One region of the Stenotrophomonas sp. Nf1 genome, then DNA from elsewhere that is predicted to be linked to it. Evidence: predicted binding sites of a transcription regulator. Region 1 holds the regulator's gene; each other region holds the start of a gene.
The links. Region 1 encodes FliA, which starts transcription of late flagellar genes. Its sites were predicted from a motif close to TAAAGTTTNNCNNNCNNNGGCCGATAA; they were not measured.
Positions count from the first base shown of each region.

Region 2: C9412_RS03150 (GGDEF domain-containing protein) is a predicted target of FliA. The motif match lies at 3,248-3,274, and genes of this name have one in related genera.
Region 3: C9412_RS21010 (methyl-accepting chemotaxis protein) is a predicted target of FliA. The motif match lies at 2,283-2,309, and genes of this name have one in related genera.

Region 1 is NZ_PYTV01000002.1:8,130-13,936, reverse strand. It holds gene flhF (flagellar biosynthesis protein FlhF) at 1-806, shown strand, start outside; gene C9412_RS04035 (P-loop NTPase) at 793-1,680, shown strand; gene C9412_RS04030 (RNA polymerase sigma factor FliA) at 1,677-2,420, shown strand; gene cheY (chemotaxis response regulator CheY) at 2,478-2,870, shown strand; gene C9412_RS04020 (protein phosphatase CheZ) at 2,870-3,475, shown strand; gene C9412_RS04015 (chemotaxis protein CheA) at 3,478-5,304, shown strand; gene C9412_RS04010 (flagellar motor protein) at 5,407-5,807, shown strand, end outside.
Region 2 is NZ_PYTV01000001.1:642,581-648,387, reverse strand. It holds gene C9412_RS03160 (cation diffusion facilitator family transporter) at 1-594, opposite strand, end outside; gene C9412_RS03155 (TonB-dependent siderophore receptor) at 771-3,020, opposite strand; gene C9412_RS03150 (GGDEF domain-containing protein) at 3,307-4,722, shown strand; gene C9412_RS03145 (MFS transporter) at 4,837-5,807, opposite strand, start outside.
Region 3 is NZ_PYTV01000006.1:91,398-97,204, forward strand. It holds gene C9412_RS12465 (hypothetical protein) at 135-335, shown strand; gene C9412_RS12470 (VOC family protein) at 411-761, shown strand; gene C9412_RS12475 (KGG domain-containing protein) at 791-1,093, opposite strand; gene C9412_RS12480 (NAD(P)-dependent oxidoreductase) at 1,316-2,209, shown strand; gene C9412_RS21010 (methyl-accepting chemotaxis protein) at 2,427-4,958, shown strand; gene C9412_RS20700 (hypothetical protein) at 5,151-5,321, shown strand; gene C9412_RS12490 (TonB-dependent receptor) at 5,379-5,807, opposite strand, start outside.

The DNA of each region.
Region 1 (5,807 bases):
CGGTGCGCGCCACCGCGCTGGACCTGATGGACGAGTACGGCTTCGACGCCGGCCTGGCCCGCGACGTGGCCATGCAGATCCCGCTGGAGACCGAAGCCCACCGCGGCCGCGGCCTGATGCTGGGGCTGATCTCGCGCAAGCTGCCGATCGCCCCGGTCGACCCGCTGGAAGAAGGCGGTGTGATCGCCCTGGTCGGCCCGACCGGCGCCGGCAAGACCACCACCATCGCCAAGCTGGCCTCGCGCTTCGCCGAAAAGCACGCCCCGCGTGACGTCGCCCTGGTCACCACCGACACCACCCGCATCGGCGCCCGCGAACAGCTGTACGGCTACGGCCGCCAGCTCGGCATCGCCGTGCACGAGGCCAACAGCGGCACCGACCTGGACCAGCTGCTGGAGCGCCTGAAGGACTACAAGCTGGTGCTGATCGACACCGCTGGCCTGGGCCCGCGCGACCGCGCGCTGGCCGCCCAGCTGCAGTGGCTGCGCGCCGCCCGCCAGGTGCGCACCCTGCTGGTGCTGCCGGCCAACACCAGTTTCGGCGACATGGACGAGGTGGTCCGCCGCTTCGGCGCGGCCAACCTGCAGGGCCTGGTGCTGAGCAAGCTGGACGAGACCGGCCGCTTCGGCAACGCGCTGTCGGTGGCCGTGGATCACAGCCTGCCGATCACCTGGGTGACCGACGGCCAGGACGTGCCGGAGGACCTGCACCGGGCCAGCGCGGCCAATCTCGTACTTCGCCTTGAAGATTTGCGCCGAGCGGCCGATATGCCCTGCAACCCGGAGTTGAACCATGCCGTCGCGTGAGTACGCCAAGCTGACCAAGACCTTCCCGCTGTCGGCCACCCGCAGCGAGCCGCTCGGCCCTGTGCGCACCATTGCCGTGACCGGCGGCAAGGGCGGCGTGGGCAAGACCAACGTGTCGGCCAACCTGGCCGTGGCGCTGGCCGGCATGGGCAAGCGCACGCTGCTGCTGGATGCGGACCTGGGCCTGGCCAACATCGACGTGATCCTGGGGTTGAACCCCACCTTCACGCTGGCCGACCTGGTCGCCGGCCGCTGCTCGCTGGACGACGTCATCGTCGAAGGCCCGAACGGCGTGCTGGTGGTCCCGGCCGCGTCCGGCCGCCGGCACATGGCCGAGCTGGCCCCGGCCGAGCACGTCGGCCTGGTCAACGTGTTCTCCGAACTGGAGCGCGAGCTGGACATCATGGTGGTGGACACCGCCGCCGGCATCACCGATGGCGTGCTGACCTTCTGCCAGGCCGCGCAGGACACCGTGGTGGTGGTCTGCGACGAACCGGCCTCGATCACCGACGCCTATGCGCTGATCAAGGTGCTCTCGCGCGAGCGTGGCGTGGACCGCATCCAGGTGGTGGCCAACATGGTGCGCGACCCCAACGAGGGCCGGGTGCTGTACGAAAAGCTGACCCGCGTCTGCGAGAAGTTCCTGGCCGATGTCTCGCTGAACTACCTGGGCTGCGTGCCGCAGGATGACTGGCTGCGCCTGTCGGTGCAGCGCCAGCAGCCGGTGGTGAAGGCCTACCCGTCCAGCCCGGCCGCGCTGGCGATCACCGAGATCGCACGGCGCACCGCGCGCTGGCAGGCGCCGACCGAACCCCGTGGCGGCGTCGAGTTCTTCCTCGAACGCATCCTCAAGCAGCGCGGGGTGGCCGCATGAAAGGCGCAGCCCAGTACCGGGAGGTCCAGCGCTCGGCGGCCAACGAGGTCATCGCCCAGCATTCGGACCTGGTGCGGCGCATCGCCCACCACCTGGCCGCACGCCTGCCGGCCAGCGTCGAGGTCGACGACCTGATCCAGGCCGGCATGATGGGCCTGATCGAGGCCTCGCGCAGCTACGACGCCGACCAGGGCGCCTCGTTCGAGACCTATGCCTCGATCCGCATCCGCGGCTCGATGATCGACGAGATCCGTCGTGGCGATTGGGTGCCGCGTTCGGTGCACCGCCGTGCACGCGATGCCGCCGCCACCATCCGCCGCTTGGAACAGAGCAGCGGCCGTGCCGCCAGCGCCACCGAAGTGGCCGCTGCGATGGACATGCCGCTGCCCGAGTACCTGCGGCTGATGGAAGACGCCGCACGTGGCCAGGTGCTGAGCCTGGAATCGCGCATCGAGGACCAGGGCGAACTGGATACCGTCGCCCAGGGCGGCCCGACCCCGCAGCAGGTGCTGGAGCGTGGCGAGTTCGGCCGCGAACTGGGCAAGGCCATCGGCCACCTGCCCGAGCGCGAACAGCTGGTGCTCTCGCTGTACTACGAGCAGGAGCTGAACCTGAAGGAGATCGGCGCGGTGCTCGGCGTGAGCGAGTCGCGGGTCTGCCAGATCCACGGCCAGGCGGTGCTGCGCCTGCGTGGCCGATTGAAGATTTTCGAGGCCGTCGACGCCGGCCTTGAAGAATGAACATCCCCGAGGCGGCTGCCCCCGGCCGCCCGGAATGAACAACAAAGGAACTCTGCTTTGAACAAGAACATGCGCATCCTGATCGTCGACGACTTTTCGACCATGCGTCGCATCGTCAAGAACCTGCTGGGCGATCTGGGCTTCACCAACACCGCCGAAGCCGAGGACGGGCATGCCGCGCTGTCGCTGCTGCAGAGCCAGCCGTTCGATTTCGTGGTCACCGACTGGAACATGCCGGTGATGACCGGCATCGAGCTGCTCAAGGCGATCCGCGCCGACGCCAAGCTGAAGACCCTGCCGGTGTTGATGGTGACCGCCGAAGCCAAGCGCGAGCAGATCATCGAAGCCGCCCAGAGCGGCGTCAACGGCTACATCATCAAGCCGTTCACCGCGCAGACCCTGGAAGAAAAGCTGGGCAAGATCTTCGAACGCCTGGCGGCCAGCGCCTGATGGATACCACGGTCGACAAGAACGCCCTTGCCCTGCGCCTGCAGGAAGCCCTGGACGCGCTGGAATCCGGCGACGAGGCCGCCTGGCGGCAGCGCATCGACGGACTGGTCGCGCTGCGCACGCAGCCGATGATGAGCGGTCTTTCGCGGCTGGCCCGCGAACTGGGCCAGGCGCTGGGTGAACTGCCGACCGTGCCCAGCGATGCCGGCGAACTGGACGACGCCTGCGCGCGCCTGGACCACGTGGTGGCGATGACCGAACAGGCCACCCACCGCACCCTGGACCTGGCCGAGGAATGCCGCAGCCTGACCGAACAGTTGCGCGCCGAAGGCCTGCAGCCCGGCCAGGACGCCCAGCTTGAGCGCATCCGCCACAACCTCACCGAGATCGCCCTGACCCAGAGCTACCAGGACCTGACCGGGCAGATCATCCGTCGCGTGGTCGGCATCGTGCGCCGCGTGCACGAAGGCTTCGGCGCGCTCGGCCTGCCGCCGGAACAGCATCGCACCGACCCGGAACTGGCCGGGCCGGCACTGAAGGGACTGGACCGCCACGCGGTCTCGCAGAACGACGCCGACGACCTGTTGTCGGATCTGGGGCTGTAAGCATGAGCGCGGTATCCGACGACATCACTGCCGATTTCATCATCGAGGCACAGGAAATCCTGGACCGCCTGGGCGAACAGCTGGTGTCGCTGGAGCAGGCACCGCAGGACAGCGAGCAGCTCAACGCGGTGTTCCGCGGCTACCACACGCTCAAGGGCGGCGCCGGCTTCCTCGGCGTCACCGCCATGGTCGAGCTGTGCCACGCCGCTGAAGAAGCCCTCGGCATCGCGCGCGCCGGCCAGGCCGTGCTGCAGGCCCATCACTTCGACGCCGCCCAGCAATCGCTGGATTACCTGCAGTCGATGCTCGATGCGGTGTCCTCGGGTACCGAGCCGGGCTATGCGCCGCCGGAGCTGATCGCACAGTTCGACATGCACGGTGGCGGTACCGCGGCCCCGACCGCCGCCGCACCCGCCGCCGCGGGCGGCGACCTGATCACCGAAGACGAATTCGAGGCCCTGCTCGACCAGCTGCACGGCGGCAACGCGCCGACCGCGGTCGCGCCGGCGAAGAAGGCCGACGACGGCCTGATCAGCGAAGACGAGTTCGAGGCCCTGCTCGACCAGCTGCACGGCGGCGCCGCCCCCGGAAGCAAGCCGGTCGCCGCCACGCCGGTCGCTGCACCACCCGCGCCGCGCCCGGCCGCCGCCACCCCGGCCGCCAAGCCGGCCGCCAAGCCGCTGGCCGAAGCCGAGCACACCGTCCGCGTGGATACCAAGCGCCTGGATGCGATCGTCAACCTGATCGGCGAGCTGGTGCTGTCACGCAACCGCCTGAAGACGCTGCGCGCACGCCTGCGCGATGAAGAGCTGGACCGCGCCGTATCGACCCTGGACATCGCCACCGCACGACTGCAGTCGGCGGTGATGCGCACCCGCATGCAGCCGGTGGGCAAGGTGTTCTCGCGCTTCCCGAAGGTCGCCCGCGATGTCGCCCGCTCGCTGAAGAAGGAAGTGGACCTGGAACTGATCGGCGCCGAGACCGAGCTCGACCGCAACCTGGTCGAAGCGCTGGCCGACCCGCTGGTGCACCTGGTCCGCAACGCCATCGACCATGGCGTGGAAATGCCCGAGCTGCGCGAAGCGCAGGGCAAGCCGCGGATGGGCCATGTGCGCCTGTCGGCGCAGCAGGAAGGTGACTACGTCAGCATCGAGGTGCAGGACGATGGCGCCGGCATCGACCCGGAAAAGCTGCGCGCCAAGGCACGCGAAAAGGGCCTGATCGATCCGGAAGCCGCCGCCCGCCTGAGCAGCGAGGAATGCCTGCACCTGGTGTTCCTGCCCGGCTTCTCGACCAAGCAGCAGGTCACCGACATTTCCGGCCGCGGCGTCGGCATGGACGTGGTGCAGTCGCGTATCCGCGAACTCAGCGGCCAGATCCAGATCCAGTCGGAGCTGGGCCGTGGCAGCCGCTTCCTGATCCGCGTACCGCTGACCCTGGCGATCCTGCCGACCCTGCTGGTGCAGGCGGGTGAGGATGTCTATGCGCTGCCGCTGGCGCGCGTGATGGAGGTGCTGCACGCGCCGCGCACTTCGCTGGGCTGGTTCGATGGCCGCGCCGTGCTCGACCGCCGCTCGCACACCCTGCCGCTGGTCGATCTGCGCCAGTGGCTGGATGTGACGCCGGCCGCCTCCACCCTGCTGACCATCGTGGTGCTGCAGGCCGGCGAGGCACGCTTCGGGCTGGTCGTGGACCAAGTGCGCGGGCGCGAGGAAGTGGTCATCAAACCGCTGCCCAAAGCCCTGCGCGGCCTGCGCGGTTATGCCGGTGCAACCTTGATCGGCGATGGTCGCATGGCGCTGATCCTGGACGTGGACGGCCTGCGATGAGCCCCGCCGGGCCCTGCCCGGCGCCCCAAGAAACTGTGACTACCGTCTGTACACGAACGCCCGGTGTCTCAAGTCCCATTCACACAAGCCGATACCGGATCCATGGATAGACTCAGCCTCATTGGACTCTTTCTCGCCCTGGCCTCGCTGGTCGGTGGCAGCATCCTCAAGGGCGCCGGCCTGGCGTCGTTGTGGTCGCCTGCGGCCTTTGTGATCGTCATCGTCGGCACCGTCGCGGCGATCCTGCTGCACACCTCGCCGGCGGTGTTCAAGCACGCCTTCAAGATCGTGCGCTGGGTCGTGCGCCCGCCGAACAGCGATCGCCACGAGCTGATCCGCCAGATCGTGGAATGGAGCAACATCGCCCGTCGCCAGGGCCTGCTGGGCCTGGAATCGCAGGTGGAAGCACAGCAGGACCCGTTCCTGCGCAAGGGCCTGCAGCTGCTGGTGGACGGCGTGGAGCCCGAATCGATGCGGCACATGCTGGAAATCGAACTGGGCAG
Region 2 (5,807 bases), on a different contig from region 1:
GTAGGTCCGCGGCAACACCCACAGTCCGATCAGCACGGCCAGGATCGGGTCGATCGGCTTCCAGCCGGTCAACTGGATCAGGATGGCGCCGGCGATCACCGCCACCGAGCCCAGCATATCGGCCCACACTTCCAGGTAGGCGCCCTTCACGTTGAGGCTCTCGCCACTGCCGGCCTGCAGCAGACGCATCGAGATCAGATTGATGACCAGGCCGGCGGCGGCAATGACCAGCATGCCGGTGGAGGCAATCTCCTGCGGTTGGCGGAAACGTCCAACCGCTTCCCACAGGATGTAGGCCGCGACCACGAACAGCATCGCGCCGTTGATCATCGCGCCCAGTGCTTCCAGGCGCGCATAGCCGTAGGTGCGGCGCGCGTCGGGCGGGCGCCGGCTCAAGCGCACCGCGACCAGCGCGATCATCAAGGCCAGCGCGTCGGTGGCCATGTGCGCCGCGTCGGACAGCAGCGCCAGGCTGTTGGTCCAGAACGCGCCCACCACTTCGACGACGAGGAAGGTGGACGTCAGGCCAAGCGCCCACCACAAGGGTTTCTCGTGGCGGATCTGGGATGGCAGGTGATCGTGGTCGTGGCCCATGGCAACAGCTCCTTTGCGATGGAGGCAGGCTACGCCGGCGGCCGTGGGGAAACTATCACGGTGTTTATAACATTGCAGAACCGGCAACCTGCCGAGCCCGCCGGGCAGGGCCCGGCGCTACCGGGGTAGCGCCAGGCCACGTCTGGCGGGCGCAGCTGAAACCGAACTGCGTGCGCTCAGAACCCGAAGCGCAGGCTGGCCCAGTAGGCGCGGCCCGGTTCGTTGTAGGTCGCCGCACCGGCATCGCTACTGTTGGCCTCACGGAACAGGCGCTTGTCGGCCAGGTTGTTCACGCCGAAGCCGAAGCTGACCGTTTCGGTCACCTTGTAGCGCGCGCTCACGCCCCAGATGTTGTAGGCGCCGCGGTCCTGCAGCGCCACCGACGGATCGCATGTGCCGGTGCAGCGCGGGTCGTTGTTGATGTTGGTGGTGGCCGGTTCCTGCTTGCCATAGAACGTGCCGGTCAGCAGCAGCGACAACTTGTCCGTCGCCTGCCAGTCCAGCATGGTGTTGATCGTGTACTTCGGGATCACCGACAGCGGCTGGCGCGTGGTCTTGTTCTCGTTCTCGACCATGTAGGTGAAGTTGTTACTCCACTTCAGGCGGCTGCCCTGCTCGCCCAGCAGCGGAATCACCAGGTTTCCTTCCAGCCCCTGCACGATCGCCTTCGGCGCGTTCTCCCAGCGGAAGATGCGGCCGCGGCCATCGGCGGTCAGGCCGATCTGGTCGTAGCCGGCCTGGATCTTGTCCTTGTAGTCGTTGTGGAAGTAGGTCAGCGAGGCCTGCCAGCCACTCTGCGGTGCCCACTCGATGCCCAGTTCCTTGTTCAGGCTGGTTTCCGCCTTCAGATCGGCGTTGCCACGCATGTAGCAGCCGGCGCCCAGGCTCGGCAGCGCATTCGGGCAGCCATTGCCGCGGGTGTAGTACAGGTAGTCCGGATTGGACTGGTACAGGTTCGGTGCCTTGAACGCACGCGCGACGCCGCCCTTTACCACCCAGTCGCTGTTGATGCGGAACTGCGCGTTGAGGCTGGGGCTGGTGTTGTTGCCGAACTGGCTGTGATGGTCGAAGCGCAGGCCCGGGGTGACGATCCAGCGCTCACCCAGGTAGATGTTGTCTTCCACGAACACCGCGGTGGTCTGCGCGTCGGCCTTGCCGCGCGCGCGATCGGCCGACAGCCCGGGGAAGCCACCACCGCTGCTGCTGGACTGGCTCATCGAGTACGGGTCGGTCAAACGACTGTCGAGGTATTCAAAGCCCAGCGTCCAGACGTTCTCGGCGCCACCCAGCGTGGTCGGGAAACTCACTTCGCCATCGAGCTGGTAGTTGCGCAGGCGTGAGGTCGACCAGTCGCTGCCGTTGAAGCTGCCTTCCGGGCCACCGGCCAGGCCTTCGTTGATGCGCGAGTTGTTCACCGCTTCCACCGCAGCGGTCACCCGCGAGGTGACATCGCCCCAGCGGCCGCGATGGGTGATCGCGCCGGTGTTGCGGTACATGCGATTGGTCTCGGCCTCGCCGTCGGCCAGCGCCGCCAGGTCAACGCCGGTGGAGGTACCGGTGGTGCTGACCGCGCGGTCGCCGGCGTAGATGTTGCCCTGGCGGCTGGTGCCGGCCTCGAACTCGACCACCTGGTTGGCGGTCACGTCCCAGCGCAGCAGCGCGTTGACGTCGCGGTTCTTGACGCCCTCGCGGCCGGCCGGCGGCACTGCGTTCGGGTTGGTGGCGTACTGGCGGTTGAGGTCCAGCGAGTCGGCGTCGGTCTTGTTGAGGTTGCCGTACAGGCGGAACGACAGCGTATCGGTCATCGGGCCACTCAGCTGCAGGCCGACGCGCTCGCTGCCGCCTTCGGCGCTGTGCTCGGGCACCAGGCCGTACAGGTCGACCGCACCGGTCAGGTCGCCGGTCGGGCGCTTGGTGATGATGTTGACCACGCCGCCGGAAGCACCGGAGCCATAGCGCGCCGCGGCCGGGCCGCGCAGCACTTCGATGCGCTCGATCATCTCCGCCGGCACCCAATTGGTATCGCCGCGCGTGTTGCGCTCGCCGCTGCGGCCCATGCGTACTGCATCGCGGGCGCCAACGCGCTTGCCGTCAACCAGGATCAGGGTATTTTCCGGGCCCATGCCGCGCAGGTCGATCTGGCGGTTGTTGCCGTACTGGCCGGAAGCGCTGTTGCCGGTCAGGTTGACGCCGGGCATGGTGCGCAGCAGCTCGGCGATGTCATTGGCCGGCGGCCGCCTGGCGATGTCCTCGGCGGTGATGGTCGAGGTACCCAGCGCCTGACGCGCGATCTGCGAAGCGGTGACATGCACCGTATCGATATCGGTGGCATCGGTCTCGGCGCGGGCGGACAGGGCACTGCCGGCCAGCAGCGCAGCAACGGCGAGCGCCAGCGGGCGCGGCGAAAGGACAACGGCAGGGGACATGGTCTGGACCTTCTGGCAGGGCAACGGGGCCTCTGGCGAAGGGCTTGAGGCAACGACGAGGGGGAGGCGGAACCGTGCCGCAGGCCTCTGCGGCAAGGTTCGCGGTGCGTATTCTCTCATTAATGCGAGTGATTCTCAAATGCGTCCACTCATTGCAGCAGCCGCCGCGCTGTGCTTTGCGCACCGGGCATCCCTGCATCGCGCTTAAACTGCCCGGCTCATCGCCATCAATCGCGCGCCACCGCGGCCGATATCCGTGGTTTGCCGTACGCAGTCAGAGATCGACGTGGAAACACCCCAACTGGACGACGCCAGCCAGCCCCTGGCCGAGGCGTGGCAGCACTGCCTGCAGCAGGCCGGGCCGGCCGCCACCGCGCTGCTGCGCGATGCCGCCGCCGATGCACCACCGGCGCTGGCCCAGCGCTTCTATGAGGTGCTGCTGCAGGATGGCCGCGCGCGCCGTTTCCTGTCCCACGAGCAGGTCAAGCAGCGCCTGCAGCCGGCCATGCAGCGCTGGCTGGTGCAGTTGCTGACCACCGACGCCAACGGTATCGCCAGCACGGTGGCCGCGCAGCGGGTGATCGGCGACGTGCATGCACGGGTCGGCATTCCGGTCGATCTGGTCACGCGCGGTGCGCGCGTGCTCAAGCACGAACTGTTCGTGCGCCTGCGCGACGATGCGCCGGACAGCGCCACCGCCTTCGCCGCCATCGACTGCCTCAGCGCGATCATGGACATCGCCATGGAAGGCATGACCCTGGCCTACACCCATGCGCGCGAGCGCTCCACCCGTGCCGACGCCGCCTACCGGCTGTTCTCGCTGGTGCAGAATGTCAGCACCGAACGCGAGCGCCAGCGTGCACTGCTGCTGGACTGGGAGAACGCCCTGCTCTACGCACTGGCCGGCCACGTGCAGGGCAGCGACAGCGCCAGCCTGGCCACCTCCGAATTTGGCCTGTGGTTCACCCACAAGGGCATTCCCAGCTTCGGCGAAAGCAGCGAGACCCAACAGGTCGGCCGCTTGATGGCCCGCATCGACACGTGCCTGCAGCACGCGGCGACGGATGCCCCCGCGCAGCGCCTGGCGGTGCTGCCGTCGATCCGTGAAGACCTGGCCAGCATCCGCACCCTGATGACGCTGCTGTTCGAGCGTATCGGCGAACTCGATGCCGGCAGCGACGCATTGACCAACCTGCTCAACCGCCGCTTCCTGCCCACCGTGCTGCGCCGGGAAATCGAGCTGGCCACGCGCAACCGCACACCGTTTTCGCTGCTGCTGCTCGACCTGGATCACTTCAAGGCGATCAATGACGGCCATGGCCACGATGCTGGCGACCGCGCGCTGCAGCATGTGGCCGGCCTGCTCGGCCAGCTGACGCGCGGCAGCGACTACCTGTTCCGCTATGGCGGCGAAGAGTTCGTGGTGGTGCTGGTCGCGGCCAGCGAATCGCAGGCCGAGGTGATTGCCGAAAGCCTGCGGCGGCAGATTGCGCAGTCGCCGGTGGTGCTGGCCAATGGCCAGGTGCTGGAACTGACCGCCAGCATCGGTGTAGCCGGCCACGATGGCCACCCGGATTACGAGCGCCTGATGTCACGTGCCGATGCCGCGATGTACGCGGCCAAGCGTAGCGGCCGCAATCGCGTGGTGGTGGCCAGCGATGCGTTGCAGGACGTGCCGGGGCGACGTGCGCTGCAACGGTGAACCGACGGAAATGAAGTATCCCGGTGGCGGGTAGAGTCGACTGTCAGTCGACTATCGCGCGCAGCGCGGGGGTTTTCGAACGGTGACGGAAGAGCAGTCGACTAACAGTCGACTCTACCGGCAGCCGGCGCTACCGGTTCGTGCGCCCGCCGATACCTTGAGCGCTGCCACCCGCCACGCCGCCCACCACAGCAGCGCCAACAACGCGATGCCCGCGCCCAGCAGGCACACCGCCGGCCAGCCATGCCGGGCCTGCATCCAGGTTCCGGCCGCCGCACCGGCACCACTGCCCATCGCATAGAACAGCATGTACAGCGCCACCAGGCGACCGTGCTGCTCGGCCGGTGCACGCAGCAACAGGGCCTGGTTGGCGACATGCAGCGCCTGCCCGCCCAGATCCAGAACCACCACGCCCAGCAACAACAGCGCCAGCGAACGCGGCAAGCCCAGCAGTGGCCACCAGGCAACCAGCATCAACATCAGCGCGCCGATGCTGACCCGATGCGCGAAGCCGCGGTCCATCCAATGGCCGACCCGCGCCGCCAGCAGTGCACCCACCACGCCCGCCAGGCCCAGTGCACCGATGGCCGCGGTCGACCTGTGCAACGGCGGAGCCGACAGCGGCAGCGGTACCGCCGCCCAGAACACATTGAGCCCGGCAAACAGCAACAGCGCCAACGGACCGCGCTCGCGCAGCGTCCGGTCGTTGCGCAGCATGCCCAGCATCGAATCCAGCAGTTCCCGCCAGCGCGGGGGAACCACCGGCTCCGGCACGGCGGGCAGGCGCTGCCACAGCAGCACCGCCAAGGCCACCATCACCATCGCCGACAGCAGATAGACCGCGCGCCAGCCCAGTGCAGACGCGACCACCCCCGATAGCACACGTGCGAGCAGCAGGCCGATGAACACCCCACCCTGCACGGTGCCCACCACGCGCCCCCGCTGCTCGGGCGGTGCCAGCGTGGCGGTGTAGGCGATCAGCCCTTGGGTCAGCGCTGTGCCCAGCAAACCGGCCAGCAGCATGCCCGACAACAACCAGACCGCCGTGCCTGCCGCTGCAAGCCACAGCAACGCCAGCACCAGTG
Region 3 (5,807 bases), on a different contig from region 1:
ACACCCCCCAGTAATGTGAAGGCAATTTTATGAACGCGTTAATTTTGCGTGACAGAGGTGTTCACGTGGTCTCCCCACGGCCGCTTTACCGTGGGCCGGCCTGGGCTCACCAGGCTTATCAAGGAGTGATATCGATGCGTACTTTCAGGAAAGTGATCGCGGCGGCGGTGTTCGCCCTGGCCTGTACCGGTTCAGTGGCCGTGGCCGGGCCGGTGGAACCCTGCGACCGGCCGTGCTGGCGGGCCTACCAGGCGTGCCTGTCCATCGGCGGAGATGCCACTGAGTGCGAGCAGGCATACAACACCTGTGTGATCGATCTGTGCTTGGGCGTGTGAGTCGCGCCGGTTGAAGCAGCATGATGTGGGGCCCCGTCAGCGACGGGGCTCTTCTGTTTCCGACGAAGGAGTCTCATGGCTGTCAAACGTGTCGTCGCCAACATCGCCACCCCGGACCCGTCACGTGCGGCGGCCTTCTACACCGGTCTGCTCGGCATGCCGGTGGTGATGGACCACGGATGGATCGTCACCCACGGCGGCCAGGGCAACGCGCTGGCCCAGATCAGTTTCGCCAGTGAAGGCGGCGGCGGTGCACCGGTGCCGGACCTGTCGATCGAGGTGGACGATCTGCAGCAGGTGCTCGACCGCATGCACGCGGCCGGAATCGCACTGGAATACGGGCCGGCCGACGAGCCGTGGGGTGTGCGCCGCTTCTTCGTCCGCGATCCATTCGGGCGCCTGCTCAATATCCTGGCTCATCGCTGAGCGAGGCAGGCTGCCCGGTCGTAGCGCGCTCAGCCCTGCTGCCGCGGCGGGCGTTCGGCCAGCGGCTCATCGGCCTGCTGTTGCTGTTGCTGCCGTATGCCTGCGTGGCGGGCGTGACCTCCTTCGCGGCCGATGGCGGCCATGTGCTGGCGGTCGCGGCTGATGGCCTGGCCGCCCTTGCGGCCGGCAAGACGCGCTTCGGCTGGGCTGAATTCGTGCGCGTTGCCGGAGGCATGCGCCGCACGGCCGCCCTTGGCGGCGATCGCGCGCTGCTTGTCCTGGTCCATCGAAGCGAAGCCGCGTTGGGAAGTGCCGCGCTGCGGGTCGGCCATGGGAACTCTCCAGAGCAGGGAGGAAAGCCGCATCCTTGCCGATGCCCGGCTAAGGCCATGTCCGCGCGGGCGGCGCAGCCTTCACGCCACGCCGCAGTTGCGTTCACGCGCCGCTACGGTAGCGAACACAGCGTTGGCGCCGGTGCTATCGCAGATGACCGATGGCTTGCCTAGAATCGCAGCATCCCGGTAGTTCCCGGGAGCCTCGAGTGAATGGACTCAATGAAGATTCTGTTGACCGGCAGTTCCGGGCGGATCGGACGCGCGATCTTCGGTGCGCTGGCGGCGACCCATGAAGTGGTGGGGTTGGATCGCAGCCCATTCGCCACCACCCGCATCATTGCCGATGTCACCGACCGCCAGGCCGTGGCCCGTGCGGTGCAGGGCGTCGACGCGGTGATCCACACCGCCGCCCTGCACGCACCGCACGTGGGCCTGGTGCCCGATGTGGTGTTCCAGCAGATCAACGTGGACGCCACCGCGCACCTGCTGCAGGCGGCACGCGAGGCGGGCGCACGGCGCTTCGTGCTGACCAGTACCACGGCGCTGTACGGCCATGCGGTGGTCGCCGGCGGCTGCCGTTGGATCGACGAGGACACCGAGCCGTTGCCGCGCACGATCTACCACCGTACCAAGCTGCAGGCCGAGGCCCTGGCCGAGGCTGCGGTGGCGCCCGGATTCAGCGTGCGCGTACTGCGCATGGGCCGCTGCTTCCCCGAACCTCCCGAACGCATGGCGATGTTCCGTCTGCATCGTGGCCTGGACGCGCGTGATGTGGCCAGCGCGCACGCCACGCTGCTGCTGGATGCGGGGGAGGGGTTCGCGCGTTACGTCGCCTGTGCGCCCACTCCGTTCCGGCGCGAGGATTGCCTGGACCTGGCCGCGCGCCCGCGCAGCGTGCTGGCGCGCCGCGCCCCGCAGTTGCTCGCCGAGTTCGAGCGCCGTGGCTGGCCATTGCCGCTCAGCATCGACCGCGTCTATGACAGTGCGCGGTTGCGCAGCGAGCTCGGCTGGCAGCCGCGCTTCGGCCCGGATGATGTGCTGCAGCAGTATGCGGCCGGCAGCATCGAGGTCCTGCCGCGCGCGCAATGGATCAAGGACCGCGTGGCCGAGTAGGCGCAGGTGGCTGTGCGGGCGGCGCTTCATGACCCGTCCCTGAGCGGATTCAGCAATGTGTAGGCGGGGCCACTCAACCTCGTGGGTGCGCGGCCGCTAACCCGGTGCGCTTCCAGTGCCGGGCCAGACCCGGCCGCTGGGGGCCCGCGCGACGGATCGCGCGCCTGCGCGGCGCCTCGCGGTGCCGGTCGTCCTGAACTGCCTTGCGGACCCTTCCATGCCTTCTTCCCGCTCCGCCGCTGCCCGCCGCCCGGGCAGCATCGCCCACAAGCTGATGCTGGGCACTGCCCTGATCGCGCTGTTGTGCTTCGGCCTGACTGCCTTCCTGATCTACCGCCAGGCCAGCGCCAGCCTGATCGATGCCTCGCGCCAGACCATGACCAGCGAGGCCAATGCGGAGGCCCGCCAGGTCGCCGCCGACCTGGGTACTGCTTTCGCCAGCAACGATGCGATGGTCGAAGCCGTGCTGGCCCAGCGCGCACGCGGCGACGTTCCCGACCGCGCCAGCCTGGCCGCGGTCCTCGGTGAGCAGCTGCGCACCCATCCGGAATGGCTGGGCAAGAGCACCATGTGGGAAGCCGAAGCGTTCGACGGCAAGGATGCCGAGTTCGCCAACACCGAGATGCACGACGCCACCGGCCGCTACATGAGCTACTGGGCCTGGCACGAGGGCAAGCCGCAGCAGTCGACCATGACCGACTACACCGAGGCCGCCGACGGTTCGGCCGACTGGTACGTGGTGCCCAGCCGCGACAAGCTGCCCAAGGTCAGCGAACCCTACGCCTACGACATCGCCGGCCAGCAGGTGCTGATGAGCACGCTGAGCTCGCCGATCGTGGAGAACGGCACCTTCCTGGGCGTGTTCACCGTCGACTTCTCGCTGGCGGCCTTGCAGAAGCACCTGGCCACGCTGAAGCCGATGGGCGCCGGCCGTGTCGAACTGCTGTCACCCAAGGGCGTGGTGCTGGCCTCGGCCAATGCCGCCGAGATCGGCAAACCGCGCAGCGATGCAGTGACCCGCGGCATGCTGGCCGATATCGCGGCCGACCGCCGCTTCGAAGCCTTCACCCCGGATGCCGAGGGCAACGTGCGTGTGTACGTGCCGCTGCGCGTGGGCGATGCGCCGCAGCGCTTTGCGTTGGGCGTGGTGATGCCGCATGCGGTGATCGTGGCCGAGGCGCGCCAGCTGCTGTGGCTGACCCTGCTGGTGGGCGTGGTGGCGGCGCTGACGCTCAGCGTCGGCGTGTATGTGCTGCTGCGCCGGCTGGCGATCCGCCCGTTGGCCGAGGCCGTGCGTGTGGCCGGTGATGTGGCCGCCGGCAAGCTGGACAGCACGCTGCCGGCGCGCAGCAACGATGAAGTGGGCCGCCTGCTGGACGCGATGCAGGGCATGCGCGGCCAGTTGCAGGCGGTGATGGCCGCACAGGCGGAAATGGCGCGGCGCCACGAGGCCGGTGAACTGAGCTATCGCATGGATGCGACCGCGTTCCCGGGCGAGTACGGCCGCATGGTGGCCGACAGCAACCAGCTGGTGGCCGCCAGCAATGCCGTCACCCAACGCCTGGTGGAAGTGATGCAGCGCTATGCGGTGGGCGACCTGAGTGTGGACATGGAAGCGCTGCCGGGCGAGAAGGCGGTGTTCACCGCTGCGATGGCCACCACCAAGCACAACCTGGCCGCGATCAACGAGCAGATCCAGCAGCTGGCGGCGGCCGCTGCCGCCGGCGATTTCGCGGTGCGTGGTGATGTGTCGCGCTTCGATCATGATTTCCGCCGCATGGTGGACACGCTCAACACCATGATGCAGGTCAGCGACCACAACCTGGCCGAACTGTCGACGCTGCTGCGGGCCATTGCCGCCGGCGACCTCAGCGCGCGCATGCACGGTGACTTCCATGGCGTGTTCGCGGTGATGCGCGATGATGCCAACAGCACCGTGCAGCAGCTGACCGGCATCGTCGGGCAGATCCAGCAGTCGGCCGCCAGCATCCGTCTGGCCGCGGGCGAGATCGCCGCCGGCAACAGCGATCTGTCACGCCGCACCGAGCAGCAGGCAGCCAACCTGGAAGAGACGGCGGCCTCAATGGAGGAACTGACCTCCACCGTGCGCCAGAACGCCGACCACGCACTGCAGGCCAATACCCTGGCCGGCTCGGCAGCCGGTGTTGCCAGCGAAGGCGGGCAGGTGGTCAGCCAGGTGGTGCAGACCATGGAGCAGATCGAAGCCTCGTCGCAGCGTATCGCCGAGATCATCTCGGTGATCGATGGCATTGCGTTCCAGACCAACATCCTGGCGCTCAATGCCGCCGTGGAAGCAGCACGTGCCGGTGAACAGGGGCGCGGCTTTGCGGTGGTGGCCAGTGAAGTGCGCGCGCTGGCGCAGCGCTCGGCCGGCGCCGCCAAGGAGATCAAGGAACTGATTGATGCCTCGGTGGCCCAGGTGGGCGCGGGCGCGCAGCTGGTGCACGGTGCAGGCCGCACCATGCAGGAGATCGTCGGCCAGGTCGGCCGGGTCAACGAGATCATGGCCGAGATCTCGGCGGCCTCGCGCGAGCAGTCGGCGGGCATCGAGCAGGTCAACCAGACCGTGGTGCAGATGGACGAGACCACCCAGCAGAACGCCGCGCTGGTGGAGGAAGCCAGCGCCGCGGCACGCGCGATGGAAGAACAGGCCGAGCAGCTGGCGGTGGCGGTGTCGCGCTTCCGCCTGCAGGCCGAACCGCTGCCTGCAGCGCGCCGCGCCGCCTGAGCGGCGCCGTGGGCTGAAGCGATTCAGCTTCGGCAGACGGCCGGCAGGGGCGGGAATCTGGCGCCGGGACACCCCGGCGCCACCGTCGGTGGCCGCACCGTCACCCACCCGCCTTGTTTTTAGGATAGGGTGCGCAGTTCCGCTGCCGTTCCAGCTGAACCCGGATGGCAGCGGGATGTCCATGGAGGTTGCATGACCACACCTGCTACACCGGAAAACGCACCGGGACCGGTGCTCCTGCCGACACCTGAAGTGGTGCAGGCACAACAACTGCTCGCACGCCAGCAACTGGCGGTGGCCATGGATCGTGCACGCACGGCGGCCACGCAGAACGCGGCACCGGCCGCGCTGGAAAGCGAGTAACGCGCAGCGGCAACGATCGCGCTGGCACATGGCCAGCGCGATCCCGACGCGCATCGATCAGAAGCGTGCGGTCATGCTGAAGAAGTAGCTGCGCCCCGCGACGAAGTAGTCGGTGGAGCCTTCGGCATACAGTTTCTTGTCGGCCAGGTTGCTGACGCCACCGCGCAGGGTCAGTACCTCGTTGACGTTCCATGCTGCGGTCAGGTCATACAGGGTGTAGGCCTTGAGGAAGGTGGTGGCCACCCCGGTCTGCTTGCCGGTGTACTGCGCCGACAGGCTGCTGGAAAACACCGTGTTGGGCGTCCAGTCCAGCGACGAGTAGCCCGAGAATTCCGGGGTGTCGATCAGGTTGCGGCCGGTGGTCAGGTTCTTGGCTTCCTTCATCCAGGTCGCCGAGGTGCGCCAGCGCCAGTGCTCGCCGAAGCGCACGTTGAGGTTGCCTTCCATGCCGCTGGTGCGCGCGCGCTGGACGTTGCTCATGCGCGT